2 regions of the Microbacterium sp. ARD32 genome follow, and region 1 is predicted to be linked to the other one. Evidence: predicted binding sites of a transcription regulator. Region 1 holds the regulator's gene; the other holds the start of a gene.
What was found. The regulator HspR, encoded in region 1, represses chaperone genes until heat shock. The targets are predictions, from matches to a motif close to AAGTTGAGTCNNNNNGACTCAACTT.
Positions count from the first base shown of each region.

Region 1 (15,208 bases):
GACACCGCCTGGCCGGAGGAGGCCTGGCGTGATCCGTGGGTGTTCCGAGACGAGCAGGAGCACGGCTGGCACATGCTCATCACGGCACGCGGCGCGGGTGGGACGTTCACCAGCGGCGGGGTCATCGGCTACGCCTGGTCGCAGGATCTCGAGACGTGGGTGGTGAAACCCCCACTGGGCACCCAGTCCTCGAGGTTCGCTCACCTCGAGGTGCTTCAGACGGCGGAGATCGAGGGGGAGACTGTGCTCGTCTTCTGCGGATCGCGTCACGGCGACGGGCCTCGGAGCGACGGCGCCGAGAGCGGCGTCTGGATGGTCGGGGTGGACGGTGCGCTCGACGAGGTCTGCGTAGATGACGCGCGGCTGATCGCTGCCGCCCCGCTGTATGCGGGGCGAATCGTCCGCGATCGGTCGGGCGAGTCCGTGATGCTTGCGTTCGTCGGGGCACCAGGTAGCGGGCATGAGCTCGACGGCATCACGGATCCCCTGCCGATCACAATCACGCGATAGCGGGTTCCCGCGCGTTGCCCACCGACCCAGGGCCGGGATTGAGGCTGGGGGATAAACCTGAGTCCACTCATATCAACTTTCTTGACAGCCCCCTCTCGCTTGTTTACACTTGAGTCATCGCGGCTCAGGTTTGGGTCGCATCAGACTTCAACCACAAGGAGAATCACATGGCACGTGCTGTCGGAATCGACCTCGGAACCACCAACTCCGTCGTCAGCGTCCTCGAGGGCGGCGAGCCCAAGGTCATCGCCAACGCCGAGGGCTTCCGCACCACCCCTTCGGTGGTCGCTTTCACCAAGGACGGCGAGGTGCTGGTCGGCGAGACCGCCAAGCGCCAGGCCGTCACCAACGTCGATCGCACCATCTCGTCGGTCAAGCGCCACATGGGCACCGACTGGTCCTTCGACGTCGACGGCAAGAAGTGGACGCCGCAGGAGATCTCCGCGCGCATCCTGATGAAGCTCAAGCGCGACGCCGAGTCGTACCTCGGCGACACCGTGACGGATGCCGTCATCACCGTCCCCGCGTACTTCAACGACGCCGAGCGCCAGGCCACCAAGGAGGCGGGCGAGATCTCCGGCCTGAACGTGCTGCGCATCATCAACGAGCCCACCGCCGCGGCCCTCGCGTACGGCCTGGACAAGGGCAAGGAGGACGAGCTCATCCTGGTGTTCGACCTCGGTGGCGGAACCTTCGACGTGTCCCTGCTCGAGGTGGGCAAGGACGACGACTTCTCCACCATCCAGGTGCGCGCCACCGCCGGTGACAACCGCCTCGGCGGCGACGACTGGGATCAGCGCGTCGTGGACTACCTCATCAAGCAGTTCAAGGAGACCTCCGGCGTCGACGTCTCGGGTGACAAGATCGCCCTGCAGCGCCTCAAGGAGGCCGCGGAGCAGGCCAAGAAGGAGCTGTCGTCCTCGACGAGCACCAGCATCAACCTGCCCTACCTCTCGCTGACCGACTCGGGTCCGGTCTCCCTGTCCGAGACCCTCACCCGCGCGAAGTTCGAGGACCTCACCAAGGACCTGCTCGACCGCACCAAGAAGCCGTTCGAGGACGTCATCCGCGAGGCGAGCATCAAGGTCGGCGACATCGACCACATCGTGCTGGTCGGCGGCTCCACCCGCATGCCCGCCGTCGCCGAGCTCGTCAAGCGCGAGACCGGCAAGGAGGCCAACAAGGGCGTGAACCCGGACGAGGTCGTCGCCGTCGGCGCCGCCCTGCAGGCCGGTGTCCTCAAGGGCGAGCGCAAGGACGTCCTCCTCATCGACGTCACCCCGCTGAGCCTCGGCATCGAGACCAAGGGCGGCCGGATGACCAAGCTCATCGACCGCAACACGGCCATCCCGACCAAGCGCAGCGAGACCTTCACCACCGCCGACGACAACCAGCCGTCGGTTGCGATCCAGGTCTTCCAGGGCGAGCGCGAGTTCACTCGCGACAACAAGCCGCTGGGCACCTTCGAACTCACCGGAATCGCTCCGGCTCCCCGCGGCATCCCCCAGGTCGAGGTCACCTTCGACATCGACGCCAACGGCATCGTGCACGTGTCCGCCAAGGACAAGGGCACCGGCAAGGAGCAGTCGATGACCATCACCGGCGGCTCGTCGCTGTCGAAGGATGACATCGAGCGCATGGTCCGCGAGGCCGAGGAGAACGCCGCTGAGGACAAGAAGCGCGCGGACGCCCTTGAGCAGCGCAACCAGGCCGAGTCGCTCGCCTACTCGATCGAGAAGCTCATCAAGGAGAACGAGGACAAGCTGCCCGAGGACGTCAAGTCCGAGGTGCAGGCCGACGTCGACGCCCTGAAGACGGCACTGGCCGGCGAGGACGACGACGCGGTGAAGACCGCGTTCGACAAGCTGAACGAGTCGCAGGGCAAGCTGGGCGAGGCCATCTACGCTCAGTCTCAGGCGGATGCCGCATCCGCCGCCCCCGAGGGCGACGCTCCCGCCGACGCCGCATCCGACGAGGATGTGGTGGATGCCGAGGTCGTCGACGACGAGGAGAGCAAGTAAGAGATGACCGACAAGAACTTCGATGAAGTTCCTGAGGACGAGGGGTCGGATGCTGCGGCATCCGGCCCCGCGCCGCAGGAGCAGGACGTTCCGCAGGATTCGACCGACGCCGCCGCGGCCGAGGGGTCGGACGACGACCTCACGGTCGACGACATCCTGAACGCGCAGCAGACGCCCGAGGCATCCAGCGAGGACGCCGACGACGCGGATGCCGGTTCCGACCACCTGCACGATCTCAAGCGCCTGACCGCGGAGTACGCCAACTACCGGCGCCGCACCGAGGAGCAGCGCCACATCGAGATCGCGCGCGCCAAGGGCGAGGCGGCCAAGGGGCTGCTGCCCGTGCTGGACGACCTCGACCGTGCGCAGCAGCACGGCGATCTGACCGAGGGCTCGGCCTTCGCCGTGATCGCCGAGAAGGTGCGCTCGGTGGTCGAGCGCCTGGGTGTCGTCGCCTACGGCGCGAAGGGCGACGAGTTCGACCCGCAGCAGCACGAGGCCATCTTCCAGCAGCCGACTCCCGGTGCGACGAGCTCGACCATCCTCGACGTCGTCGAGGTGGGCTACCGTCTGGGCGACGTCGAGCTGCGACCGGCGAAGGTCGTCGTCGCCGTCCCCGCGGAGTAGGTGATCGATGGCCAGCCAGGATTGGTTCGACAAGGACTTCTACAAGACGCTGGGCGTCTCGAAGGACATCTCCGATGCGGAGCTGAAGAAGACGTACCGCAAGCTCGCCCGCAAGTACCACCCGGACTCCAACCCGGGTGATGCCAAGGCCGAGGCGAAGTTCAAGGAGATCAGCGAGGCGTACAGCGTGCTCAGCGACGCCGATCAGCGCCGCGAGTACGACGAGATCCGTGCGATGGGCTCCGGTGCGCGCTTCACAGCGCCCGGTGGCGGCGGAGCGGGCGGCTTCGAGGACGTGTTCAGCCGATTCGGGCAGGGCGGCGGCCGCCAGGCCGACTTCGACGACATCTTCTCGATGTTCAATCAGGGCGGAGGGGGATCGTTCGGCGGCGGACGGTTCGGACAGTCCGGCGGGTTCCGCGGTTTCGGCGGCCCGCAGAAGGGGGCCGACGTCACGGCCCGCACCACGCTCGACTTCGTCACCGCGGCGCAGGGCGAGACCATCACGCTGCAGGCCGAGGACGGCAAGCCGTTCAAGGTGAAGCTGCCGGCCGGCGTCGCAGACGGGCAGAAGATCCGGCTGCGCGGCCGGGGCCGCCCCTCGCCCGACGGTGGGGAGTCCGGTGACATCGTCGTGCAGGTCACGGTGCGTCCGCATCCGGTGTTCACCCGAGAGGGACTGAACCTGCGGCTGACCGTGCCCGTCACGTTCACCGAGGCGACGCTCGGCGCGACCATCGAGGTGCCCACGCTGGGCGGCGACACCGTCAAGCTGCGGGTCGCTCCCGGCACCCCGTCGGGTCGCGTGCTGCGCGTGAAGGGCCGGGGCATCGCCTCGGCGAAGAAGGGCACCGGAGATCTGCTCGCAGAGCTGCAGGTGGCCGTGCCGTCGCACCTCGACGACGCCGCGCGCGAGGCGCTCGAGCGCTTCCACGAGCTCGAGCCGGCCGAGAACCCGCGTGCCGAGATGATGGCGAAGGCCAAGGCCTGACATGGATGCCGAATCCCCCGTCTTCGCGATCGCGGTCGCTGCCGAACTGGCCGGCATGCACCCCCAGACGCTGCGGCAGTACGACCGCATCGGCCTGGTGGTGCCCGGCCGCACGCGCGGCGGCTCGCGGCGCTACTCGATGCGCGACATCGAGCAGCTCCGCGAGGTGGCGCAGCTCTCGAGCGAGGGGATGAGCCTGCCCGCGATCGCGCGGCTGCTCGATCTGGAGGACGAGGTGCGGATGCTGCGCTCCCGCGTCACCGAGCTGGAAGGCGCGCTGCGCGCCGAACGGGAGAGCCGCCCCGGCGTGCGCGTGTTCGCCGCCGGGGCATCGGGCCAGGTGTTCTCGGTCGGTTCCGGCCGCCGCATCCGCCGCTCCACCGAGGTGGTGCTCTGGCGCCCCCGCACGATCACCCCCGACCCGGACCCCGGCCCGGGCCCCGGCCCCGGCCCCGGATGACCCGGTCTCTCCCGTCTATTTGGCACAAAACGCCCCTATTCGGCCCGAATTCCGCGGCTTTGTGACATATAGACGGGGCAAGCGGGGTCAGAGGCCCAGGACGGCTTTCGCGATCAGGAAGTAGATGATCAGGCCGGTGGCGTCGACGAACGTCGTGATGAACGGGTTGGAGAACACCGCCGGGTCGACCTTGATCGCCCGCGCGGCGAGCGGCATGATGCCGCCGATGGATGCCGCCACCGTGCACACGGCGACGAGCGTGAGCCCGATGACCAGGCCGATGTGCCACTCGTAGATCGCCCCGGCCAGCGCGAAGCCCAACAGTCCCAGCAGCAGCCCCAGGCAGAATCCCGCCCGCACCTCGCGGGACAGCACCCGCAGCACGTCGCGCGGGGTCACCTCACCCAGGGCGAGCGAGCGGGTCACCGTGGTCGCCGCCTGGTTGCCGGTGTTGCCGCCGGTGCCGATCAGCAGCGGCACGAACAGCGCCAGCACGGTGAGCTGGGCGAGGGTCGCCTCGAAGGCGTCCAGCACCTGCACGGTCAGCGTCGCGCCGACCGCGAGCACCAGCAGCCACACCACGCGCGAGCGCACCAGGCGCCGGATGGGCGTGGACAGGTACGAGCGGCGCAGCGGCTCCACGCCGCCCTGGCGGGCGGCATCCTCGCTCTCCTCCTGCTTCAGGATGCGGGCCGCGTCGTCGATGGTCAGGATGCCGACCAGACGCTGCTCGCTGTCCACGATCGGCAGCGCCAGCAGGCCGTAGTCGGTCATGCGGCGGGCCGCGTTCTCGGCATCCTCGGTCACCTCGACGACGTGCGCGTCGTTCATCAGCGCGCCGACGAGATCGTCGTCGGATGCCGACATCAGATCGCGCAGGCTGACCACGCCCACCACGCGTCGTCCGCCGTCGGTCACCGGAAGGGTGTAGACGGTCTCAGCGCTGTCGAGTGCGCCGCGCACGCGGGTCATCGTCTCGGCGACGGTGAGGCTCGGATGCGTGGTGACGAACTCCGGGCTCATGCGGCGCCCGATGGAGTCCTGCGGGTAGCCGAGCATGCCCGCGGTGAGCTCGCGCTCGCTGCGCGTCAGGCCGCGCAGGAGCTGAGGGGCGACGGATGCCGGCAGCTCGTCGAGCAGCCACACCCGGTCGTCCGGGTCCATCTCGGCGAACAGCGCCGTGATCTCGGCGTTGCGCAGTGCCTGCACGAGTTCACCGCGCGTGCCGGGCGAGAGCGCCTCGAACACCTCGAGGGCGCGGGCCTTGGTGAGCAGGCGGTACACGATCGCGGCATCCTCGATGCCGAGCCGGTCGACGAGCTCGACGACCTCGGGAACGGAGAGCGGGGTCAGCACGGCGGAGGCGCCGGGCAGGTCACCCTGGGCGATGAGCCGGCGGATGTCGTCGGCGGCCTCGGAGACGGTCTGAAGCTGGATGGGAGTCATGCGCGTGCCTTTAGGAAGGCACCGCGGAGAGCGGATTCGGCGCGGAGCGCCGGGGCGTGCGTCGCAGCAGACGCCGCCGCTCAGCCGAGCGGTGCGGAAGCGGAGGGGATGACGTGTCTGCGACTGTGACTGTCACTGGACATGATGAACCACCTCGCTTCCTGGTGCTCGGGGAGGGATCTGCGTCGATCTTACCCCGAGCCCGCGATCACCCGCAGCGCGGCGGCGATCAGGGCCCTGCGGCGCTCCTCGACCGGCGTGCGCGCCATGGCATCCTTCCGCTTGCTCTTCGTCGAACCTGCTCCTAAGGTAGCGGCAGTGGGACGACTGTCCCACTTGGCGCCACGCAGACGCGGACACAGCGGTCCGCACACGGGAGACGACGATGACCCCTCAGCAGTCCGGCATGCAGCAGACCGGCCTCCGCCTGCCGCCGGGATTCGTGATCGGCACGGCCACGGCCGCCGCCCAGATCGAGGGCGGCGTCGCAGCCGGGGGACGCACCCCCAGCGTCTGGGACCGCTTCAGCGACCAGCCCGGGCGCATCATCGACGGCAGCTCCACCGCGGTCACCGCCGACCACTTCCACCGGCATGCCGAGGATGTCCGGCTGATGGCCGATCTCGGCGTCGACGCCTATCGGTTCTCGCTCAGCTGGACCCGGCTGCAGCCGAACGGGCGCGGGTCGCTCGCCACCGACGGCGTCGCCTTCTACGAGCGGCTGCTCGATGAGCTGCAGGCCGCCGGCATCCGGCCCTTCGTCACCATCTCGCACTGGGACCTGCCCGAGGAGTACGAGCACGGGTGGCTGGACCGGGACACCGCCGCGCGACTCGGAGAATTCGCGGGCCTGGTCGGCGAACGGTTCGGAGACCGCGTGGACTCCTGGATCACCATCAACGAGCCCGCCACGGTCACCTTGAACGGCTACGCACTCGGCCTCCATGCTCCCGGGCAGGCACTGCTCTTCGACGCGCTTCCCACGGTGCACCACCAGTTGCTGGGCCACGGGCTGGCGGTGCAGGCGCTGCGCGCCACCGGCGTGCGCGGCCGGATCGGCATCACGAATGTGCACACCCCGGTCGTCCCGGCCGGCGACAGCCCCGAGGACGCCATGATGGCCGCACTCTTCGACGTCGTGCACAACCGGGTTTTCGCCGACCCCGTGCTGCTGGGTCACTACCCGCAGGTGCCCGACGAGCTCTCCCCGCTGTTCGGCGCCTTCGCCGAGGTCCCCGTCGAGGACCTCGTCGTGATCTCGCAACCGCTGGACTTCTACGGCCTGAACTACTACATGCCCACCCGGGTGGCCGCCGGCGCCGGCACCGGCGAGAGCCCCGACGGCACCAGCCAGGCGATGGCCGATCTCCCCTTCCGGCTGGAGGAGTTCGACGAGTATCCCCGCACCGGGTTCGGCTGGCCGATCGCGCCGGAGGCGTTCACGCGCGCGCTCGCCGAGGTGCAGGAGCGCTACGGCCAGGTGCTGCCGCCGGTGTACATCACCGAGAACGGAGCGAGTTTCGCGGATGCTGTGGATGCTGCAACCGGCGCCGTCGACGATCAGGAGCGCATCGACTACCTCGCCGGCCACCTGGACGCGGCGCTGTCGGCGGTGACGCCCGGCGCGCCGGCAGAGGGGCTCGACCTGCGCGGCCTGTTCGTGTGGTCGCTGATGGACAACTGGGAGTGGGCCGCCGGCTTCACCCAGCGCTTCGGATTGGTGCATGTCGACTTCGAGACGCTGGAGCGCACGCCGAAGGCGTCGTTCCGCTGGCTGGCCGGTCTCCTGCGAGCGCGCGGGGAGAGCTGACGGTCATGGCGACCGTCGCCGAGCCCGACCGCCGGAATGCGACGAAGATCGCGCGTCGGCTGGCGGAGCCGCCCGCCCCGGCCACCGGGGAGTGATGCACCGGCGCACACCCCCCGCCTAAGGTGGGAGAATGCGAGAGGCGGGCGAGGGCGAGAGGCCGGAGGCGACCCTCGCGCGGGTGCTGCAGGATCTGGGCACCACGTTCCTGCGGCCGCTCGCCGCCGGGGCGGACCTGTCGGCGCGCGTCGGCGGCATCGCGATGCACGACCCGCTCGACGAGCAGGTCATCCCGCGCGGCGCGATCGTGCTCGGCGTGGGTCTGCGGGCGGATGCCGAGGTGCGGTCCCTGCTGCAGCGGATCGCCCCGGCCGGGGCATCCGCGCTCGTGCTGCGCGAACCGGTCACTCTCGACCCGGCGACCCAGGCCCAGGCCGCGCAGGCGGGCGTGGTGCTGCTGGGGCTCGCGCGCGGCGCGTCCTGGACGCAGCTGGGGGCGATGCTCTCGTCGATCCTGGCGCACGGCGGCGAGGCGGCCGGTGACGGCGCGATCGGCGGTGTGCCCTCCGGTGACCTGTTCACCCTGGCCAACGCGATCGCCGCGCTGCTGGACGCCCCCGTCACGATCGAGGACCGCAACTCCCGCGTGCTGGCGTTCTCGGGCAGTCAGGATCAGGCCGACGCCGGCCGCATCGCCACGATCCTGGAGCGGCAGGTGCCCGAGCCGTACTCGCGCGTGCTCGCCGAGGCGGGCGTGTTCCGGCGGCTGTATGCCAGCGACGAACCCGTCTTCCTGCCGCTGGACGGCCTGATGGACGACCTGCTGGATGCCTCGGTGCCGCGCACCGCGATCGCCGTGCGGGCCGGCGACGAGATCCTCGGCTCCATCTGGGCGGCCACTCCGCAGGCGCTCTCGCCGGAGCGCTCCAGCGCCCTGCGCGAGTCGGCCAAGCTCGTCGCGCTGCACCTGCTGCGGGTGCGCGCCGGAGGCGACATCGAGCGGCGGCTGCGCGCCGACCTGCTCGGCACCGCGCTGGAGGGGCGCGAGGGCGCCGACTACGCGCTGGAGCGTCTCGGCCTGCACGGTGCGGACGTCGCGGTGCTCGCGATGCAGCCCGCCGCTCTCGAGGGCGAGGGTCTGGGCGTGGAGAGCGCCAGGGAGGCGCAGCGCCAGCGCATCGCCGATGCGATCTCGGTGCATCTGGCCGCCGTGCATCCGCAGGCCTGCGCGGCACTGGTGGGCGACACGGTCTACGGGCTGCTGCCGGTGCGCTCGGCGGACGACGGCGAGGCGGATGCCCGGCGCCTCGCCGAGGAGTTCCTCGCCCGCGTCGGGCGCCGCACGCCGCTGCTGATCAGCATCGGCGCGGTGGCCGTGGGCGGCAAGGCGCTGCCACTGGTGCGCGAGGGCGCCGACCGCGGCCTGCGAGTGCTGCGGGAGCAGCATCCCACCCAGTCCCGGCTGGTGATGTTCGGCGACGTGCACGTCGAGGCCCTGCTGCTCGAGCTGCGCGACCGGGTGGCCGCGCGCGGCGAGCGGCCGGCGGGACCGCTCGCCCGCCTGCTCGCGCACGATCGCGCGAACGGCACCGAGTTCGTCGAGACGCTGCGCGCCTGGCTGGATGCCATGGGCGATGTGGCCGAGGCGTCGGAGGCCGTGCACGTGCATCCGAACACCCTGCGCTACCGGCTGCGGCGGATCACGGAGGTGAGCGGACTGGATCTGACGGATGCCGAGGCGCGCTTCGCCGCGCAGGTGCAGCTGCGCGTGCTGCCCGGGCTGTCCCCGCACAGCCGCTGAGCCGCGTCAGCGCGCGGCCGACTCGACCTCGGTCACGCCGGTGCGGAACCGCTCCAGCCGCTCCGGATCGACCTCGACGCCGAATCCGGGTCCGGTGGGAACGTCGACGACGCCGTCGTGCATGCGCATCGGCTCGGTGACGACGTCCTCGGTGTAGAACCGGTCCGAGCCGGAGATGTCGCCGGGCAGGGTGAAGCCCGGAAGTGCCGCGAGGGCCGCGTTGGCGGCTCGGCCGATGCCGGTCTCGAGCATCCCGCCGCACCACACCGCGACGCCGTGCGCCCGGGAGATGTCGTGGATGCGGCGGGCCTCGAGATACCCGCCCACGCGTCCCGGCTTGATGTTGATGACGGATGCCGCGCCCAGCGCGATCGCGTCGGCGGCGGCCTCGGCCGACACGACTGACTCGTCCAGGCACACCGGCGTGCTCATGCGTCGCGCCAGCTCGGCGTGCTGGCGGATGTCCGCCTCGCCGAGCGGCTGCTCGATGAGCAGCAGTCCGTGCTCGTCGAGCCGGCTCAGGTGCGCGGCATCCGCCAGGGTGTAGGCGGCGTTCGCGTCCACCTGGAACGGCAGGTCGTCGCCGAACGTTCGCCGCACCGCGGCGACCGGCGCCAGATCGGCGCCCGGCTGGATCTTGAGCTTGATGCGCGCATACCCCTGCTCCAGGTAGCCGCCCACGACGCGCACGGTCTCCTGCACCGAGTCCTGGATGCCGACCGACACACCGGACGGTACCGTCGGCGCCACGGCGCCGAGGTACGACGCGAATGAGCGGCCCTCCGCACGCAGCTGCGCGTCGAGCACGGCCATCTCCAGCGCGGCCTTGGCCATCTGATGCCCCACCACGTGCCGCAGCAGGTGCCCGACCGTCTCGGCGGTCACCTCGCCGGCGGCGATCAGGGCGGGGGCGAGCCACCGCTCGATCACGAGAGCCGCGCCGGCCAGGTGCTCGGGGGAGTACACCGGATCGGGCAGCGCGACGCTCTCGCCCCAGCCGATCGCGGTGCGACCGTCGGCGGTCCGCAGCCGCGCCTCCACGAGGAAGGTGCGCTTGACGGTCTGGGTGCCGAACGACGTGGTGAACGGCGCGACCAGAGGCATCTCGATGTGGTGCAGCAGCAGGCGCTCGAGCTTCACTGCGGCTCCCTTCTGCGCAGCACGTACTGCACTCCTGTGCGATCGCGGCGGGCCAGTCCGTCGACGGTCCAGCCGCGCGAGGTCAGATCTCCCAGGGCGCGGCGGGTCTGCTCGCGCCACCGCTGCGCCCGCGCCGGATCGTCATGGCGGATGCCCTCGATGTCGCCCGGCACGCTGATCAGCGCCAGCGGTGCGTCGTCATGCGGCGGGAGGTAGTCGGATGCCGCGCCCGCGACGTCGGCGACCACCGTGGCCGCACCGGGTACAGCCGGCTCGGGGCGGGTGGCGGAGGGCGGCGCCGCGGTCAGGTCCCACTCCACGAGCAGGCGGTCCGAGCCCTGACCGGCGTTGATGGCATCGGTCATCGGGCCGTAGAAGTCCGGCAGGTACTCCACCGGCAGGGCGCCGAGTCGGCGGATGTTGAAGAACGCGTTCCGCGCCACGAGCGGGTCGAAGGTCCACGTCATGGTCTCGATGCCGCGCTCCAGGCACCACGCCCGCTGCGCGAGCTTGACCGCGCGGCCCACGCCGCGGCCGGTGGCCGCGGGCAGCAGCCCGACGATGTGGGAGTGGAACGGTCGTCCCGGGGGACCGCACATGCCCATCGTCGCGCCGATCGGCTCGCCGTCCGCGGTCTCCACGACGGCGATCAGGTTGCCCCCGTGAGCGAGGGCCACGGCGACCGGCGTCTCGAACTGCGGGCGCTCCCACCCCCAGATCCTGCCCATCACCTGCAGCACGCGCTCGCACGCGGCGGCGTCGTCGGCCGGGACCAGCCGGATGCCCGCGGCCGCGCATGCGCCGTCGGCCAGCGCGCGCGCAGTCGACGCAGCGGTGTCGGTGCGCCGTGCGGCCTGGGCGCCGAGGATCGTGTCCATGTCGTCCAGCATTCTCATCCGCGCCGTCTTGTAGTTTGTGCGATCGGCCAAACCGCGACGTCTTCTTCGTTGCGAAGCACTAACCCCGTGCCGCCGGTCCCGCGTAGCTTCAAGCCATGGCAACCCCTACACTCACTCGAGCGGATGCCGCGGAGATCCGCGACTGGATGCGCTCCGAACTTCCCCGTCTGCTGCAGGAGCACGGCGTGCCTGCTGCGTCGGCCGGTGTGCTGATGGACGGCGAGATCGTCGACGCCGCGGCCGGCACGCTGCACCTCGGCACCGGCGTCGAGGCCGACACCGCCTCGCTGTTCCAGATCGGCTCGATCACCAAGGTGTGGACCGCCACACTGGTGATGCAGCTCGTCGATGAGGGCCTCGTCGATCTGGACGAGCCCGTCCGCACCTACCTGCCGGAGTTCGTCATCGCCGACGAGCAGGCGGCCGCGGTCATCACCGTCCGTCAGCTGCTCACGCATCGCGCCGGCTTCGAGGGCGACTACTTCACCGACACCGGCCGCGGCGACGACTGCGTGCAGAAGTACGTCGCGACCCTGTCCGTCGCTCCGCAGCTGTTCGAGCCCGGCACCCAGTTCTCCTACAACAACGCCGGGTACATCGTGCTCGGCCGGCTCATCGAGGTGCTGCGCGGCGCCCCGTGGGAGCAGGTGCTCACCGAGCGCCTGCTCGCGCCGCTGGGGCTGACGGATGCCGCCCCCGGCCCGTACGAGGCGATCATGCACCGGGTCGCCCAGGGCCACATCCCGGCCGGCGAGAATGGTGCTCTCGTCCCGGCTCCGGTCTGGTCGCTCGCCCGCTCGAACGGTCCGGCCGGAGCCACCCTCGCCATGAGCGCAGCGAACCTGCTGGCGTTCGCGCGCATGCACATCGACGGCGGCACGGCCGCCGACGGCACCCGCGTGCTCTCCGAGAAGTCCGTCGTCGACATGCAGCAGCCGCAGGTGAAGGTTCCCTACGTCGCTCTGCTGGGTGAGTCGTGGGGGCTGGGCTGGGAGCTCGACCCGAGCCCGGCCGGACCGATGGTCTCGCACGACGGCAGCACGATCGGGCAGAACGCGTACCTGCGCGTGATCCCCTCGATGGGCATCGCCGTGGCGCTCCTGGGCAACGGCGGCGACTCCTACAGCCTGGCGCGCGCCCTGTTCGGAGAGCTCCTGCAGAGGCTCACCGGACACGCCGACGTGCTCCCCGCCATCGCCGACGCCGCCGATGCCGGCCCGGATCCGGATGCCGAGCGCGCGGCGGCCTTCGTCGGCACCTACTCCGCCTCGGTCATGGACCTCATCGTGAGCCGTGACGACGACGGCGCACTGTGGGTGCAGACCGTGCCCAAGGACGCGATGGCGGAACTGGCCGGCACGGAGCCGCCCGAGCGCGTCGCCCCGTACGGCGAGCACGGACTCATCCCCACCGGCGGCGACGGCGGACCGGTGATGGTCTACGCCTTCCTCGAACCCGGCGAAGACGGCCGCTACGGCTTCCTGCACTGCGGGCGGGCGCTGCCCCGCTCGGCCTGACCCGAACCACGAGCCCGAATCGAGACATCATGATCGCCCGACTCCGCACGCGCGGCCTCGCTCTGAGCGGCCTGGCCCTGACCGGCGCACTGGTGCTGACCTCCTGCTCCGGCGACGCCGGGTCACCGAAGACCGACTTCGTCGACGGCGGCACCTTCGTGCTCGCGATCTCGACGGACATCGGCTCGCTCGACCCGCATCTCAGCGCCACCAGCGCGTCGCTCGCGGCGTCGCGGTTCGCGTACGACCCGCTGGTGAACACCACCGAGGAGGGCGAGATCGTCTCGGGGCTGGCGGAGAAGTGGGACGTCGACGGCACGACCGTCACCTTCACCCTGCGTGATGACGTCACCTGCTCGGACGGCAGCGAGTTCACGGCATCCACCGTCAAGGGCAACCTCGACTTCATCGCCGACCCCGCCAACGCGAGCCCGCTGCTGGGCGCATTCGTGCCGGGCGGCGTCACGGTGGCGGCCGACGACGCGGCCCGCACCGTGACGCTCACCCTGGCCTCGCCCTCGCCGTTCGTGCTGCAGGGGCTGTCGAACGTCGGCCTGGTCTGCGACGCGGGCCTGGCCGACCGCAGCACACTGGTCACGGCGACCGACGGCACCGGACCGTTCACCCTGGACGAGGCCGTGTCGAACGACCACTACTCCTACGCCGTGCGCGAGGACTACGCGTGGGGGCCGGACGGCGCCGGCACCGATCAGGCGGGCACCCCGGCGGTGGTCGACCTCAAGGTGATCCCCAACGAGACCACGGCGGCGAACCTGCTGGTGGCCGGCGACATCAATGCCGCGCGGATCATCGGCCCCGACGCCGATCGGCTGGCGGGCAAGGAGACGGTCTCCAGCGAGGCCGTCATCGGCGAGACGTGGTTCAACCAGGCCGACGGCCGCCTCACCGCCGACCTGGCCGTGCGCACCGCGCTCACGCAGGCGCTCGACCTGGACGAGCTCGCGAACGTCATCTCGTCGGGCAAGGGCAAGCGCGCCACGCAGCTCGCCGTCGCCGCGCCCGCAGCGTGCGTGGGCGGGGACTTCACCTCGGAGATCCCGGCGTTCTCGGCCGATGACGCCGCGGCCACGCTGGAGCAGGCCGGCTGGGAGCGCTCCGGCGACGGGTGGCAGAAGGACGGCCAGCCGCTCTCGATCGCGTTCATCCACGACTCCTCGCTCGGTCAGGGCGGTGCCGCTGCCGCCGAACTGGTCACCGCCGCGTGGAAGAAGCTCGGCGTCGACCTGGACGTGCGCACGATGCCGACCGACGAGCTCTCCGGCGTGCTGTTCGGCGGCGGAGCCTGGGATGTCGTCTGGGAGCCGCTGAACGTGAACAGCCCCGATCAGCTGCTCGGCTTCCTCGCCGGGCCCGGGCCCGCGGACGGCGGCACGAACTTCGCCTCGATCAGCAACGACGAGTACGCGTCTCTGACGGCTGAGGCGATGACGCTGCCCGGCACGGATGGCTGCGACACCTGGTTCGAGGCCGAGAAGGCCCTGGTGAAGAATCTCGACGTGCTGCCCTTCGGTCTGAACGTGCTGCCGATGTACGCATCCGGCGCGGAGTTCGCCGGTGCCGATACCATCGTCCCGACCAGCATCCGACTCATCGGCTGATCGGAACCACGTGGCGATCCTCAGCGAGACGACGGCGTCCGCATCCGGCATGCGGACGCCGCGTCAGCCCCTGCTGCACAACCGGTGGCTGCGGTTCGCCGGCCGTCGCGGCGGGCGGCTGCTGGTCTCGCTGTGGGTGCTGGCGACCGCCGCGTTCCTGATGATCCACCTGGTGCCGGGCGACCCGGTGCGGGCCGCGCTCGGCCCGACCGCGACCCCCGCCCTCATCGAGCAGACCAGGCGCAACTTCGGGCTCGCCGATCCGCTCTGGGAGCAGTACCTCCGCTTTCTCGGCGGCATCTTCACCGGCGACCTCGGGATGTCGATCCAGTACCGCCTGCCGGTGGCCGACATCATCGGCGACCGGCTG
Region 1 is NZ_JAUZVD010000002.1:364,069-379,276, forward strand. Features, by position in the region: gene Q9R19_RS09980 (glycosyl hydrolase family 32) at 1-510, shown strand, start outside; gene dnaK (molecular chaperone DnaK) at 678-2,531, shown strand; gene Q9R19_RS09990 (nucleotide exchange factor GrpE) at 2,535-3,158, shown strand; gene Q9R19_RS09995 (DnaJ C-terminal domain-containing protein) at 3,166-4,149, shown strand; gene Q9R19_RS10000 (heat shock protein transcriptional repressor HspR) at 4,151-4,609, shown strand; gene mgtE (magnesium transporter) at 4,697-6,055, opposite strand; gene Q9R19_RS10010 (GH1 family beta-glucosidase) at 6,441-7,865, shown strand; gene Q9R19_RS10015 (helix-turn-helix domain-containing protein) at 7,996-9,663, shown strand; gene menC (o-succinylbenzoate synthase) at 9,670-10,803, opposite strand; gene Q9R19_RS10025 (hypothetical protein) at 10,800-11,699, opposite strand; gene Q9R19_RS10030 (serine hydrolase) at 11,798-13,219, shown strand; gene Q9R19_RS10035 (ABC transporter substrate-binding protein) at 13,249-14,838, shown strand; gene Q9R19_RS10040 (ABC transporter permease) at 14,849-15,208, shown strand, end outside.

Region 2 (15,208 bases), on a different contig from region 1:
GCCGGCTGGGCGACCGCGCTGCGCTTAGCGATCGGAGCGGTGATCACCATCGGCTCCCTCGTGCTGGCCAGCGTGGTCTTCACCGCACTCGCACTGCTGATCGGCGATCCGTTCTATCAGCGCATCTGGCGCGCGGTCGAGAACGATGTCGGAGGCGATGTCCCCGACGGCGACGGCGGGCTGCGCGTGGCCTTCGGCGAGAGCATCCGCCTGGTGCTGCTCGGCATACTGGTGGCCCTGCTCGCGCTGATCCTCGGCTTCATCCCCGCCGTCGGTGCGGCCGCCGCCGCGGTCGTCAGCGTTGCGCTCACCGGCCGGCTGCTCGCCCGCGAGCTCACCGGGCGCGCACTCAACGCCCGGGACATCCCGAGCGACATCCGCTCCAGGATGCTCGCCACCCGCCGGTCGCGCCTGCTCGGCTTCGGCGTGGCGACGCAGCTGTGCTTCATGGTGCCCCTCGGTGGGGTGTTCATCATGCCGACCGCGGTGGCCGGAGCGACGCTGCTGGCGCGCGACCTGCTCGATCAGCCTGCGGACGCTCGCCGTGCCTGAGGGCGACACCGTCCTCCAGGCCACGCGACGCCTCGACGAGGCACTCCGAGGCCAGCAGGTGACGCGCTTCGACCTGCGCGTACCGGGCGCCGCCACCGTCGACCTCACCGGCGAACTCGTGCACGGAGTCGTGCCCCGCGGCAAGCACATCCTGATGCGCATCGGTGACCGGACGCTGCATTCCCATCTGCGCATGGACGGCGCGTGGCGCCTGTACCGGCCGGGTGAGAAGTGGCGGCATCCGACGTTCAAGGTCCGCGCGATCGTCGGCACGGCGATGCGGGAGGCCGTCGGCATCGACATCGCCGAGGTGCGCGTCATCCCCACCCGCGATGAAGCGCAGCTGGTCGCACATCTCGGTCCGGATCCGCTCGCGGCGGACTGGGATGCCGCAGAAGCCGTCCGCCGGGTCAGCGGCGACACCCGCAGCATCCACGTCGCCCTGCTCGACCAGCGCAACGTGGCCGGCTTCGGCAACGAGTACGCGGCCGAGCTGCTGTTCCTGCGCGGCGTCCTGCCCGAGACCCCCGCCGCGGAGGTCGATGTGGAGGCCCTCATCGACCTCGGTGTGCGCACCATCCGCGCCAACCGCGACCGCGTCGACCGCACGTTCACCGGCGACGCGCGCCGCGGCTTCACGGACTGGGTCTACGGCCGCGCGAACCGCCCCTGCCGGCGCTGCGGAACGCTGATCCGCCGCGGCGAGCTCGGCGCGGATCCGACCCGCGAGCGGGTCACGTTCTGGTGCCCGAACTGCCAGCGGTGAGCCGGATCCATCGCTCGGCGGCCGGGCATCCCAGATGGGGAATGAATTCGCACCACCCGTGGTTGTAGCTATATCCGGAAGTCTCCGGACACGGGAGGAAAAGTGGGTAAGAACTACATCGACATCGAGGACGACCGAGGCGAGACGCTACGCTACCGCAAGCACGTCAACGGGCGCGGACTCGTCGCGCACGGCGCGAAGGTGAATCCCCAGGCGCTCATCGAAGCCGGGGCCTATGTCGAACCCGGGGCGAAGATCGGAGCCGGCGCGCGGATCGTGCGCGGCGCCTGGGTCGACTCGGATGCCGTGATCGGCGAGAACGCCTACATCGACGCGCACGCGCACATCGGCCAGGGCGCCGTGATCGGCGACGGCGCGCACGTCGGCGTCCGCACCGACATCGGCGCGGGAGCGCGGATCGCTCGCGGAGCGCGCATCGGCGACGACGAGACGGTCGCCGCCGGGTTGCGGATCGCCACCGACCCGAAGGGTCTCTGGCTGGCCGCCTGACGCACGCGAGGTCAGAGCAGGCGGCGCTCGGATGCCCAGACCGTCAGCTCGTGACGGGAGGACAGCTGCAGCTTGCGCAGCACGGCCGACACGTGCGTCTCGACGGTCTTGATCGAGATGAACAGCGAGCTGGCGACCTCTTTGTAGGCGTAGCCGCGCGCGATCAGGCGCATGACCTCCTGCTCGCGCGCCGAGAGCCGGTCGAGTTCGTCGTCCACGGCGGCGGTCTCGCCGGCCACCGCACCGAACGCGTCGAGCACGAAGCCCGCCAGGCGCGGCGAGAACACCGCATCCCCCTCCGCCACGGCGTGCACCGCCTGCGAGACCTCCCTGCCCGACGAGCCCTTCGTGATGTACCCGCGGGCGCCGGCGCGGATCACCCGCACCACGTCCTCTGCGGCATCCGAGACGCTCAGTGCGAGGAAGCGCGCGGTCGTCGGAGCAGAGCCGCGGATCACGGACTCGCCGCCCGTGGCCTCCGCGCCCGCGCCGCCCGGAAGATGCACATCCAGGAGTACGACGTCCGGCATCGTCTCGCGGATCACGGCGATCGCCGAGGGCACGTCCGCGGCCTCGCCCACGACCTCGACGGTCTCGTCGAGGTCGGCGCGCAGGCCGGAGCGGAAGATCGAGTGGTCGTCGACGATCACCACGCGGATGCTGCCACTCATGCGTCCTCCGATCGCAGTGGCGCCCCCGCGATCCGCAGGTGCACCTCGGTGCCGTTCTCATCACTCCGAACGGTGCCGGATCCTCCGGCCCGCCGCATCCGCCCGATGATCGACTGCCGCACTCCGAGGCGGTCACCCGGCACCTCGTCGAGGTCGAACCCGGCGCCGCGGTCGCGGATGAACACGTCGACACCGCTCGTCGACCCCTCGATGTACACCGAGACCTCACCGCCGGCGTGCCTGGCCGCGTTCAGCATGGCCTCGCGCGCCGCCGCGGCCAGCTCGCCACTCGCCCGCTCGGTCGAGAGCCCGGCGGAGACGACGTCGATGTGCACGGGATAGTCGAGCTCCAGCGCGCCCGCGTAGTCGCGCAGGTCGGTGGGCAGATCGCTGTCGGCGGGAGCATCCCCGTCATAGAGCCAGGCTCGCAGCTCGCGCTCCTGCGCCCGGGCGAGACGGGCGGCCTCGCTGGAAGCGCCCGCGCGGTTCTGGATGAGCGCGAGGGTCTGCAGCACCGAGTCGTGCAGGTGGGCGGCCATCTCGCTGCGCTGCTCCTCGCGGATGCGCCGCACCCGCTCGCCGGAGAGCTCGCGCCAGCGGTGCATCAGCGACGAGGCGAACATCGCCAGAAGGCCGGCGAAAGGCACGAGCAGGTACGCCGGAGCGACCGGGTTTGTCAGCATCCCGACCAGCAGGACCAACATCAGGATGATGGTGATCCCCCGTACTATCGCCGCCTGCCGCGGCCCGCGAGCCGGATCGTGCCTGTCGATCAGGTCGGCCCACAGTGACCCGGCGACCAGCAGCAGCACCAACCCGAACAACGCGCCCAGGTCTGCATACCTCGTGGAGTAGACCCCCATATTCGCCGGCGAAACACTGAACATGCCTCCGCCGCGCAGCGTCAACAGCACGATCAGTTCGAGGATCACCGCGACGACCAGCATCACCCACGCCACCGGCGCCCGCCGGGACGGCGCGGACTCCCCCGGCTCCCACGGCGTGAACACCCAGCACCAGAGATAGAGCAGGACTCCCGCGCCGCCCAGCAGGGTCAGCGCGATGAACATCGCCCGCACCAGCCATATCGACACACCCAGGTGGCGGGCCAGCCCTTCGGCGGTGCCCGAGATCAGGCATTCGCGCACGCGCGTCAGCTCCGGACGCGGCGGCGCGACGGCACGCGGCGGTCGCGCCAGAGGCGTCGACGGATGCTGCGCGGAAGAGGACATGACGCCATCCAACCACCCGGAAGTGGCGATCCCGGGGCTCCGGGGCCAGGATCAGGGGCGAGTCAGGGGATCACCCCATGGCGGCACTCGGTCCGGCATCGACAGGATCGGAGCATGACCTTCCCGACTGCGCCGCCTCCGGCTCCAGAGCGACCCCCGATGCCGCACCGATCCGATCGGTTCTTCGCCTGGGTGTCCGGCCTCGGCGTCGCCCGCTCGGACGGCTGGATCGGTGGCGTCGCGGCCGGTATCGCCTCCCGGCTGCGCATCGATCCGCTCATCGTCCGCGGCATCCTCGTGGTGGCGGCCCTGTTCGGACTGCCGATGATCCTGCTCTACGCCGTGGCCTGGGCGCTTCTCCCCGACCCGGAGGGCCGCATCCACCTGCGCGAGCTGCTGCGCGGACACTTCGAGCCCGCGCAGCTCGGCATCCTCGCCGGGTTCCTGCTCGGGATGCTCTCGGTCACACCCACCGTGGGGCTGTTCCTCGCCGAGAGGATCCTCAACCCGTACTCGTACCAGACGTACGGGGCGAGCCCCTTCGGCGTCTTCCTCTTCATCGTCGGGCTGCTGCTGGTCGGCATCCTGCTCGTCCTGATCGTGCGCGCCGCGCGCCGCACCCCGGGGGGTGACGCGTCTCGAACGGCTTCAGAGGCGCAGACTTCCCCGTTCCCCTCCGCTCCGGTCGGCTATTCGGGTGCCGCCGTCGATGCGGAGATCCGAGAGGAGGATGCCAGCTTCGACCCTGCTTCGGGTGCAGAGGTCGCGTCGCCGGCATCCTCCCTCATCCCTGAGCCCTCCGCCCCTCCTGCGGATGCCGGAGCGCTGGACGCTTGGCGCGCCCAGCACGCCGCCTGGCAGCAGCAGGACCAGGCGTGGCGTCAGCAGCAGCAGGATGCCGAGCGCGCCGCGCGCGATCAGGCCCGCGCCGAGCGACAGGCTGCTGCGGCCGCGTTCGCCGCCGAGGCCGCCGAACGTCGCCGTGTCCGCCGCGCCTCGAATCCGCGGGCCAGCTTCGCCTACGTCGCGACGGTGATCGGCGTGGCGCTGGTCGCGGCGGCGGTGGTCTGGCTGCTGGCCTCGAAACCGGATGCCGTGACCGCCGCACTCGCGCTGCTGAGCTCGGCGCTCGTGCTCGCGTTCGGCATGGTCGTCTCCGGGGTCGCGCGCCGGCGCAGCGGATTCCTGGCGCTCCTCACTGTCGTGGTGCTCGTCGCGGGGCTGATCACGGGCGGGGCGGCCAGCATGGGCGACGTGCGATTCGGGAACACCAACATCTGGAACTCCGATCAGGGTTCGATCCGGCAGCCGTTCGGGCGCACCGACATCTACCTGCAGAATGTGCCGGGCGAGCCGTCCCGCCCCGTCGTGCTTCGCAAGGGCTCCGGCTACACCGAGATCTACGTGAGCGACGGCGTGGAGCTGCGGCTGACGGCGACGCTGGGCGACGGCACCGTGCGGTGGCAGCGCAACGAACTGGATGCCGCCGGCAAGCTGCTCGGTGATGCGAGCGTCGACGGCGTGTTCTCCGGTTCACGTCAGGCGGACGGCAGCACGGTGTTCCGCGAGAGCGTGTCGTCGTCGCTGGATCCTCGCGCCCCGGACGGACAGGCCATGCTGACCGTGCCCGTCACGATCGACCAGGAGTCCGGCCTGATCCTCGTGGTCTACTCCACCCGCCCCGATCAGGAGACGTCCGAATGAGCACTGAATCCACGCTTCCCGTCGAGCAGCTCGACACCGCGGATGCCGCACCCGCGGCATCCGCTCCCCCGCCGCGCACCCGCTGGGCCGCGATCGTGTGGGGACTCTGCTTCGCCGCGATCGCCTGGTTCGGCATCTGGATGCTGAGCGGCGCCGATCGCCGCGACTGCGTGACGGACTGGTTCGCGACGCTGAACCCCGGCACGATCACGGCGTTCGTGCTGCTGGCCGTGGGTGCGCTGGTGCTGATCACCGGGCTCGTCGGACTGCTCCGGCGTGCGCAGCGAGCGCTGGTGCAGCGCGACTGAGGGCCCGCTTCTAAAAGCGTCAACCTTCGAAGATAGAAGTACGATGATGTCACCATGGACATCACCGCGCGGGCGTCGAGCATCGGCGCACTCGCCGACGACACCCGGCGCGCGTTGTACGAGCATGTGGCGTCGCAGCCGGAGCCGGTCAGCCGCGACGCGGCCGCCGAAGCCGTCGGCGTCCCTGCGCACATGGCCCGATTCCATCTCGACCGGCTCGTGGCGGCAGGTCTGCTGCAGACCGAGTTCCGTCGGCTGTCCGGGCGTTCCGGGCCCGGTGCCGGACGGCCGTCCAAGCTGTATCGCCGCGCCGACGGCACCGTCGCGGTCTCACTCCCCCAGCGGCGCTACGGCCTGGTGGGTCACCTGCTGGCCGGCGCCATCGAGCGCGCCGCTCAGGGCGCCGATCTGCAGGGCGCCGAGCGGCAGGGCGCCGATCTGCACCGGTCTGATCTGCAACGGTCCGACCTGTACCGGGCCGACCTGTACCGCGCCGTCGCGGAGGTCGCCCGCGACGAGGGGCGCAGGATCGCGGCATCCGCCCCACCCGACGTTGCGACCGGCGAGCTCGGAAGGCTCTCGGCCGTGCTGGATGCCCAGGGCTTCGAACCCCGCGAATCCGACGGCGCGCTCACACTGGCGAACTGTCCCTTCGACTCGCTGGCCCGCGAGCACACCCAGCTGGTCTGCTCGGCGAACCTGGCTCTGATCGGCGGCATCCTCGAGGGCATGGACTGCCCGCACCTGCGGGCCCACGGCGAGCCGCACGAGGGCCGGTGCTGCGTCGCGATCCGCCCGACCGCCTGAGCGGGGTCGTCCGCGGGGCCGGTCAGGGCCGACGGCATCCGGCTTCCGGCGCACCGGCCGCGGCGCGGTTACGCTGAAATCCATGAAGAACGACCGGCGCCGCCCCGCACGACCCCGCCCCGGCGGGCCGGCAGCGAAGAAGGCGCAGCAGAGATCGGCGCCGCGGAAGGCCACGCCGAAGAAGGCGACGCAGGTCGCGCGTCCGGCCCGCGAGGAGCCGCGCACTCTGCGCCTGGGACTCGTCCCCGGCGCGACGCCGGGCAGGTGGATCGACACCTGGAACGAGCGGATGCCGCACGTCGAGCTCGAACTGGTGCCACTGTCCTTCGCGGACCAGCGTGAGCGGCTGCACGACGTGGACCTCGCCCTGGTGCGGCTGCCGCTGCGACGTCCCGGCGACCTGCACGTGATCCCGCTGTACGACGAGGTGCCGGTCGTCGTGGCGGCGAAGGAGTCGCACCTGATGGCCGCGGACGAGCTCTCCGCCGACGACCTCGCCGGCCAGGTGCTGATCACCCCGGGCGATGACGTGCTCGGCCCACTGGACCTTCCCACCGTCACTCCGACCTTCCCCACGATCGAGACCACCGAGGACGCAGTGGCGACCGTGGCGTCGGGTGTCGGCATCCTGGTCGTGCCGATGTCGCTCGCACGAATGCACAAGCGCAAGGACGCCGACTACCGGCCGCTCACCGCCGGCCCCGTCTCCACGGTCGCGCTGGCGTGGCCGCGGGATGCGACCACGCCCGACGTCGAGACGTTCGTCGGCATCGTGCGCGGCCGCACCGCGAACTCCTCGCGCTGAGCGCCGACACAAGAGCCCGTCTATGTGGCGCAAACGGCCCCTCACCAGAGCGAGACGGGGCGTAACGCGCCACATAGACGGGCCGTGAGAGCGTGTCAGGCGGCATCCGCCAGGTGCGCGGCGGACGTCACCGTGAGGGTGCCTTCGCGGGCATCCACGACCACCCGACCGCCATCGGCGAGCGAACCCGAGACCAGGAGGTCGGCGATGCGGTCGTCCACCTCGTTCTGGATCAGCCGACGCAGCGGGCGCGCGCCGTACTCCGGCTCGTAGCCGTGCTCGCCCAGCCACACGACCGCGGCATCCGTCACCTCGAAGCCGATCTCCCGGCCGGCCAGCCGCCTGGCCGTCGCCTGCAGCATCAGCCGGACGATCTCGCCGAGCTCGGTCTGCGACAGCTTCTGGAAGATGACGATCTCGTCGATCCGGTTCAGCAGCTCAGGCCGCATGGCCTCGCGCAGCCTGCCCATCACGCGCGCCTTCAGGTCCTCCTGCGACGCGAAGCCCGAGGCATCCTGCGAGGCCACGAAACCGAGCGCACCCGACCGCGAGGCCAGGAACTCCGAGCCGATGTTCGAGGTCATCACGACCACCGTGTTGCGGAAGTCCACCGTGCGCCCCTGGCCGTCGGTGAGTCGCCCGTCGTCGAGCACCTGCAGCAGCAGGTTGAACACGTCGGGGTGCGCCTTCTCGATCTCGTCGAACAGCACGATGGAGTACGGGTTGCGCCGCACGCGCTCCGTGAGCTGCCCGGCCTCGTCGTAGCCGACGTATCCCGGAGGCGCGCCGACCAGCCGCGACACGGTGTGCCGCTCGCCGAACTCGCTCATGTCGAAGCGGATCACGGCGGTCTCGTCGTCCAGCAGGCGATCCGCCAGCGCCTTGGCCAGCTCGGTCTTGCCCACCCCGGTCGGGCCGAGGAACAGGAACGAGCCGACCGGCCGGTTCGCATCGCCCATGCCCGTGCGGCTGCGCCGCACAGCACGCGCCACGGCCGCCACTGCGTCGTCCTGACCGATCACCCGGGAGTGCAGGTCGGCCTCGAGTTCGGCGAGCCGCGAGCGCTCCGTCTCGGTGAGGCGGCTGACAGGGATGCCCGTAGCCCGGGAGATCACGTCGGCGATCTGCGCCTCGTCGACCACGGCGTCCGCCGGCTCGCCGGCATCGGCCTCGTCGATCCGCCGCTGCATCTCGGAGATCTCATCGCGCAGGCGCGAGGCCTCCTCGTAGCGCTCGGTCGAGACCGCCACGTTCTTGCGGGACTCCAGTTCGGCCAGCTCCGTCTTCAGAGCCGACGTGTCGGGGACCGGTCCGCGTCGCAGGCGCAGGCGTGCACCGGCCTGGTCGATCAGGTCGATGGCCTTGTCAGGCAGCACCCGATCGGGCAGGTAGCGGGCGCTCAGCTCCACCGCCGCGCGGATCGCGTCGTCGGTGTACGCCACGCTGTGGTGCTCCTGATAGGCGGGACGCAGCCCCTCGAGGATCCGCACGGCATCCTCGATGGCCGGCTCGCCGACCCGCACCGGCTGGAAGCGACGCTCGAGGGCGGCATCCTTCTCGATGCGACGGTACTCCGCGAGCGTGGTCGCACCGACCAGGTGCAGCTCGCCGCGGGCCAGGCGGGGCTTGAGGATGTTCCCGGCGTCCATGCCGCCGCTCTCGCCCGCGCCGCCGGCCCCGACGACCGTGTGCAACTCGTCGACGAACACGATGATCTCGCCCTTGTGCGCGGCGATCTCGTCCATGGCCTTGGTCAGCCGCTCCTCGAAGTCGCCGCGGTACCGGGTGCCCGAGAGCATGGCCGGCAGGTCCAGTGCCACAACGCGCCGGTCCTTCAGCTGCGTCGGCACGTCGCCGGCGACGATGGCGCTGGCCAGCCCCTCGACGATCGCGGTCTTGCCGACTCCGGCCTCGCCGACGAGCACCGGGTTGTTCTTGGTGCGGCGGCTGAGGATCTCGATGGTCTGCTCGATCTCGGGGGCTCGTCCGATCACCGGGTCCAGCACGCCCTCCCGCGCGCGAGCGGTGAGATCGAGGCCGTACCGGTCGAGCATCGGCGTGTCGGATGCCGGGTCGGCGCCGTCCTCGCCCTGCGGCGTCACGCCCGAGGGAACGGGCTCGCCGCGCAGGCTCTGGGTGAGCGCCTCGGCGGTCACCCCCGCTCGCGCGAGGATCTGCCCCGACGGGAAGTCCTGTCCGATCACGAGCGCGAAGAACACGTGCTCCGGCTCGATGTACGTCGAACCCGATGAGCGGGCCACCTGATATGCGTGGAACAGCGCCCGGCTGGCGCTCGAGGTCAGGCTGGCGGCATCCGTGTCGGCGGTCTCACGGGCCTCCGGAAGGCGCGCCTCGACCGCCTGAGCGATGTCCGCGGGATCGGCGCCGATGCGGTCGATCGCGCGCGCGACCCCCTCGTCGTCGACGATGACGCGCAGCACGTGCAGCGCATCCAGCTCGGTCTGACCGCGCTCGAGCGCGAAGCGGCCGGCGCGCTGCAGGATCTGCTGAGTGCGCGCTGTGAGGAACCGGCTGAGGTCGATCGACCGCGTCTGCCGGGCCTGCTCACCCGCGAGATAGCGGGCGAGGAACTCGTCGAACGATCCCGAACCCGCTCCGGTGAAGTCGTTGGGCATGTGCATTCCTCTCGAACTTGAGTGTGCCGTCATCAAGTTTCAAACTTGAGCGCATCACTGTCAAGTTCAACGTGTCGCCTCGTCACCTATTCCCGGCGCCGACGGAATGCGCGGAATAGACTCGTCCGCATGTCCTCGGTGCTGTACGTGTGCGTGCGTCCGGAGCGCAGCGCGGCGGATGCCGAGCACCGCTCCTTCGCGCGCGACCTCGGCCTCCCGCGGCTGCACCGGATCGATCTGCTGCACGCGTCTCTGGAGACCGTCGAGTGGGAGCAGTTCGACGGTTTCGTGATCGGCGGGTCCCCGTTCAACGTCACGGATGACGACAAGGGCGACACCCAGCTGATCGTCGAGCGCGACCTCGAGCGCATCGCCGCGCGCGCCTTGGACGGCCGCACCACCGCGCTGTTCACGTGCTACGGGATCGGCGTGGTGACGCGGATGCTGGGCGGACGGGTCGTGCTGGATCACCCGGAGCGCGTGCAGGCGGCTCGCATCCGGCTGACGGCCGCCGGCGAGACGGATGCCCTGTTCGGCCCGAACGCCCCCGAGATGTCGGTGTTCACGGCGCACAAGGAGTCCGCAGCCGAGACGCCGCCCGGCGCGACGCTGCTGGCCACCAAGGACGACTGCCCGGTGCAGGCGTACCGGGTCGGCGAGCGGCTGTACGCGACGCAGTTCCATCCGGAGGCGTCGCCGCAGGACTTCGCCGACCGCATGGCGGTTTACCGGGCATCCGGCTACTTCGACCCGAGCGAGTACGCCGCGACCGAGCGGATGGTGCTCTCGGCATCCGTCGACGGCGCCGACCTGCTGGCGCGCTTCCCGGCGCTCGTCAGCAGCTGATCAGGTCCCTTCACGCAGCAGCGCGACCTTCTCGTCGAGGTACCCGGCCAGCGGCATGAGCCCGCCCGCCGGTGACCAGCGCACCGCCGGCCGGCCGTCCAGCAGCGCCAGCGGGCCGGAGGCGCCACCGGCATCCACGGCATCCGGGTCCAGCGTCACCCAGCCGACGTGCACGATCTCGCCCTCCGCGAAGCCCCCGCGCCGCGCCATCGCACGACGCTCCGCCCGCGCCCGCGACGACTCCGCGGTGTACCCGCGGCGCACCTCCTCCGCCGCGCGCAGCACCTCGCCCGCCGCGAGCACGGCGTCGTCGGTGAGCAGCAGCACGCCCAGCCGCCAGGCGTCCCCCGCCCGCACGATGCGGTCCGCGCGCCACCTCGAGGTGCGCACCACGCCCAGCGCCTCGCGCGGAGCGCCGATCAGCCGCTCTCGTGCACGGGCCAGCAGCGCCGCGGTCGTGGTCACCCGCCCAGGCTAGCCGGTCGCACGTCGGGCGGCAGCGCTGTCAACCCCCTTCGGCTGCCGAGCGCCGACGGGCATGCTGAGGGCTCCATCGACATGTGAGGAGAGCATCATGCCCCGTGGACGCGGTTCGAACAGCCTGAAGGATCCGGATCTCTACGAGGAGCTTCGAGACGACGGAGCCTCCAAGGAGAAGGCGGCCCGCATCTCCAACGCGGCAGCCCGCGACGGGCGCAGCGAGGTCGGCGAGCGCGGCGGCGAGGCCGAGGACTACGAGGATCGCACGGTCGACGAGCTCAAGTCGCGTGCGAAGGAGCTCGGCATCACCGGCTATTCGGACAAGCGCAAGTCCGAGCTGATCTCGATGCTGCGCAACCACTGAGTCGAGAGGGAGAACAAGATGGCATCCACGAAGAAGCAGAGCACGGCGCAGGCCGGCAAGAAGAAGAACACGACGGAGCTCACCGGCGACCAGAACGCTGAGAGCGGTTTCCACGCCTCCGAGCGGCTCGGACAGAGTCTGCAGCGCGTGCTGGTCGACCTGGTGGAGCTGCAGATCCAGGGCAAGCAGGCGCATTGGAACGTCGTGGGCACCAACTTCCGAGACACGCATCTGCAGCTCGATGAGGTGGTCGAGGCCGCACGGCGGCTCGGCGACACGGTGGCGGAGCGGATGCGGGCCCTGCACGCAGTCCCCGACGGTCGCACCCCCACCGTGGCCAAGACCACGTCGCTGCCGCCCTACCCCGACGGCGAGGTGCTGACCACCGAGACCATCGATCTGGTCACCGAGCGGCTCGACGCCACGGTCGCCACGGTGCGCGACGTGCACGACGCCGTCGACGAGGAGGACCCGACCAGCGCCGACATCCTGCACGTGGTGCTGGAGACCCTGGAGCAGCTCGCGTGGATGGTGAGCGCGGAGAACCGCACGCCGGCGTGAGGCGGGACACGCCGTCACACGCGCCGGAGCATCCGGCGTGTGTGACGGCGCGTGTGACGGCGGGGATTCGCCCCGGCGCCCGCAGGGAAGGCAGAATCGAGGCACGCCTCTCAGGGTGAGAGGGCTCAGCCCAGGAGCATCCATGCCGCACACCGACACCGCGCGCCTTCTCATCGCCTGCGACGACCAGCCCGGCATCGTCGCGGCCGTCGCCGGGGTACTGGCGTCGCACGGAGCGAACATCATCTCGCTCGACCAGCACTCCACCGACGAGCAGGGCGGGCGATTCTTCCAGCGCACGGTCATCCACCTGGACGATCTCGCGGGGAAGCGGCCGGACCTGGAGGCGTCCCTCGCGGAGGTCGCCGGCCGCTTCGGCATGGAGTGGTCGCTGCACGACACCGCCGAGCGCAAGCGCGTGGCGATCTTCGTCTCGAAGTACGACCACTGCCTGCTGGAGCTGCTGTGGCGCACGCAGCGCGGCGAGCTGGACATCGACGTGACCGTGGTCGTCTCCAATCACCCCGATCTGGCCGAGTCCGTGCGCTCGTTCGGCGTGCCGTTCGTGCACATCCCCCGCGGTGACGGGCCGGACGCCAAGGCCGAGATGGAGCAGCGCCAGCTGGAGCTGCTGCAGGGCGAGGTCGACCTCGTGGTGCTGGCGCGCTACATGCAGATCCTCAGCGACGACTTCATCGAGCGCATCGGCGCGCCGGTGATCAACATCCACCACTCGTTCCTGCCCGCCTTCATCGGCGCGAACCCGTACGCCAGGGCGAAGGAGCGCGGCGTCAAGCTGATCGGCGCGACCGCGCACTACGCCACGGCCGACCTGGACGAGGGCCCGATCATCGAGCAGGACGTCACCCGCGTCACGCACGCCGAGTCGGCGGCGGAGCTGCAGCGCCGCGGCGCCGACGTCGAGCGCTACGTGCTGGCGCGGGCCGTGAAGTGGCACGCCGAGGATCGCGTGATCGTGCACGACCGCTCCACCGTCATCCTCTGACAGCCGTGATCCTCTGACAGCGGCGATACCGCTCGGCCGCGTCAGGCGGGAACGCCCGCCAGGAGCTCGGCGAAGACGTCGGATGCCGTGTCCCAGCGCGCGAGCGGCGCCGACTGCCCGAGCCACAGGGACTGCAGCTCGCCGAGTCCGCGCCGGCCGGCGATCGCGCGGAAGCGCCCGGTCAGCCAGTTCTGCACCGGGAACGGGGCGATGGCGCCGGATGCCTCGATCTCGCGCACCGCGCGGTTGGAGACGCCGCGCGACAGTCGCCCGCTCATGGCCCTGGTCAGCACCGAGTCGTCGGCGGCCGTCGACCGGATCGCCGCGCGATGGGCGTCGTTCGCGGCGGACTCCGCCGTGACGAGGAACGACGTGCCCGCCTGCACGCCCGACGCGCCCAGCGCGAACGCCGCCGCGACGCCGCGCCTGTCGCCGATGCCTCCGGCCGCGATGACGGGCACGTCCACGGCATCCACCACCTGCGGCAGCAGCGAGACCAGCCCCACCAGCGACTCCTCGGCGGGCTTGAGGAACGAGACGCGATGACCGGCGGCCTCGGCACCGGTCGCGACGATCGCATCCACGCCGCCATCGGCCAGTGCGACCGCCTCGGCTGTCGTGGTCGCGGTGCCGAGCACGCGGATGCCACGGCGATGCGCCTGCTCGATCAGCGCGGGCGACGGCACTCCGAACACCACGCTGAGCACGGCAGGGGCCGCGTCCCAGATCGCGGCGAGCTGCTCGTCCAGTGCGGGCAGGTAGCGCTCAGGCCGTGCGGGCGGCTCCAGTCCGACCTCGGCGAAGAGCGTCTCCAGTGCCGTCGCGTACGCGTCGTGCTCGGGCCCCGGCTTCACCTCGTCGCCGATGGGCAGCCAGATGTTCAGCGCGAACGGGGCGCTCGTCGCTGCGCGCAGCGCCGCGACCGTCGCACGGATGCGCTCGCCGTCGTAGCCGTACAGGCCGTACGAGCCGAGGCCGCCGGCGTCGCTGACGGCCGCCGTCAGCGCCACCGACGACAGTCCTCCGAAGGGCGCCAGCACGATCGGATGCCGGATGCCGAGCAGCGCGCGCAGATCAGTCATGACTCCGAGGCTACGCCCGACCGGTCACCCGGTCACCCGGCCACCCGGCCGCCCGGCCGCCCGGCCGCCCGGCCATCCGCCGCGCGCCGGCGTCACCCGACTGCCGGAATACTGGGGTAGGTTTCGCATGGAGGCACTTCGTCTCCACTGATCCCAGGTGGAGATCGTGACAGTACTGCAGTTCTCGACGTATGACGCGTCACGCGTGGAGGAGACCTGGAGGCAGTTCGTGCCATCGGCTGCGCTGCAGCAGGTGGATCCGGATGACTTCCGGTTCGACTGGTTCTCGGCCGAGGGCGCGGGTTTCAGTCTGGTGCGGTACGGGCTACGTGCACAGGTGCGTTCCGTGGTCGAGCCGGAGAACCAGCTGCTGGCCTGCAGCGTCGCCGGCCCCGGTGCCGAGGTCTGGTCGGGTCGCAGCCCGATGAAGTGCGGAGCGCCGTGGCTCACCGACGGGGCGCGGATGGAGGCGCGGTGGGATCAGGCACAGGTGTCGGGCCTGATCTTCGACCGGGGCACCGCCGAGGAGCTCGCGCGGCGCATGTGCGGTGACGACACGCTGCGGCTGCGCGTGCTCGGCGGCGCGCCCGATCACCAGGCGGCCCGCGAGCACTGGTCGCGCAGCATCGACTTCATTGCGGCGGCGATGATCGAGAGCGCCGACGACGAGCTGATCCTCGCCGGTGTGCAGCGCCAGGCGCTGTGGCTGCTGCTGACGATGTTCCCCACCACGTTCCGCACCGCGCTCGAGCAGGATCCGCAGTCCCGGGTCGCGCCGCGTCTGGTGCGGAAGGCCCTCGCCTACATCGACGAGAACGCCCACCTGCCGATCACCGTCGACGACATCGCGGCCGCCGTGCACATCTCGACCCGCGGTC
Region 2 is NZ_JAUZVD010000003.1:39,768-54,975, reverse strand. Features, by position in the region: gene Q9R19_RS11830 (EI24 domain-containing protein) at 1-552, shown strand, start outside; gene Q9R19_RS11825 (DNA-formamidopyrimidine glycosylase family protein) at 545-1,318, shown strand; gene Q9R19_RS11820 (transferase) at 1,421-1,828, shown strand; gene Q9R19_RS11815 (response regulator transcription factor) at 1,840-2,499, opposite strand; gene Q9R19_RS11810 (PspC domain-containing protein) at 2,496-3,731, opposite strand; gene Q9R19_RS11805 (PspC domain-containing protein) at 3,891-5,435, shown strand; gene Q9R19_RS11800 (hypothetical protein) at 5,432-5,743, shown strand; gene Q9R19_RS11795 (helix-turn-helix domain-containing protein) at 5,798-6,550, shown strand; gene Q9R19_RS11790 (LysR family substrate-binding domain-containing protein) at 6,633-7,355, shown strand; gene Q9R19_RS11785 (ATP-dependent Clp protease ATP-binding subunit) at 7,451-9,991, opposite strand; gene Q9R19_RS11780 (glutamine amidotransferase-related protein) at 10,121-10,837, shown strand; gene Q9R19_RS11775 (glutaminase) at 10,838-11,302, opposite strand; gene Q9R19_RS11770 (Rho termination factor N-terminal domain-containing protein) at 11,412-11,681, shown strand; gene Q9R19_RS11765 (DNA starvation/stationary phase protection protein) at 11,700-12,242, shown strand; gene purU (formyltetrahydrofolate deformylase) at 12,385-13,248, shown strand; gene Q9R19_RS11755 (nitronate monooxygenase) at 13,290-14,330, opposite strand; gene Q9R19_RS11750 (AraC family transcriptional regulator) at 14,497-15,208, shown strand, end outside.
Region 2: a site for HspR is predicted at 10,034-10,058, ahead of Q9R19_RS11785 (ATP-dependent Clp protease ATP-binding subunit). Genes of this name have one in related genera too.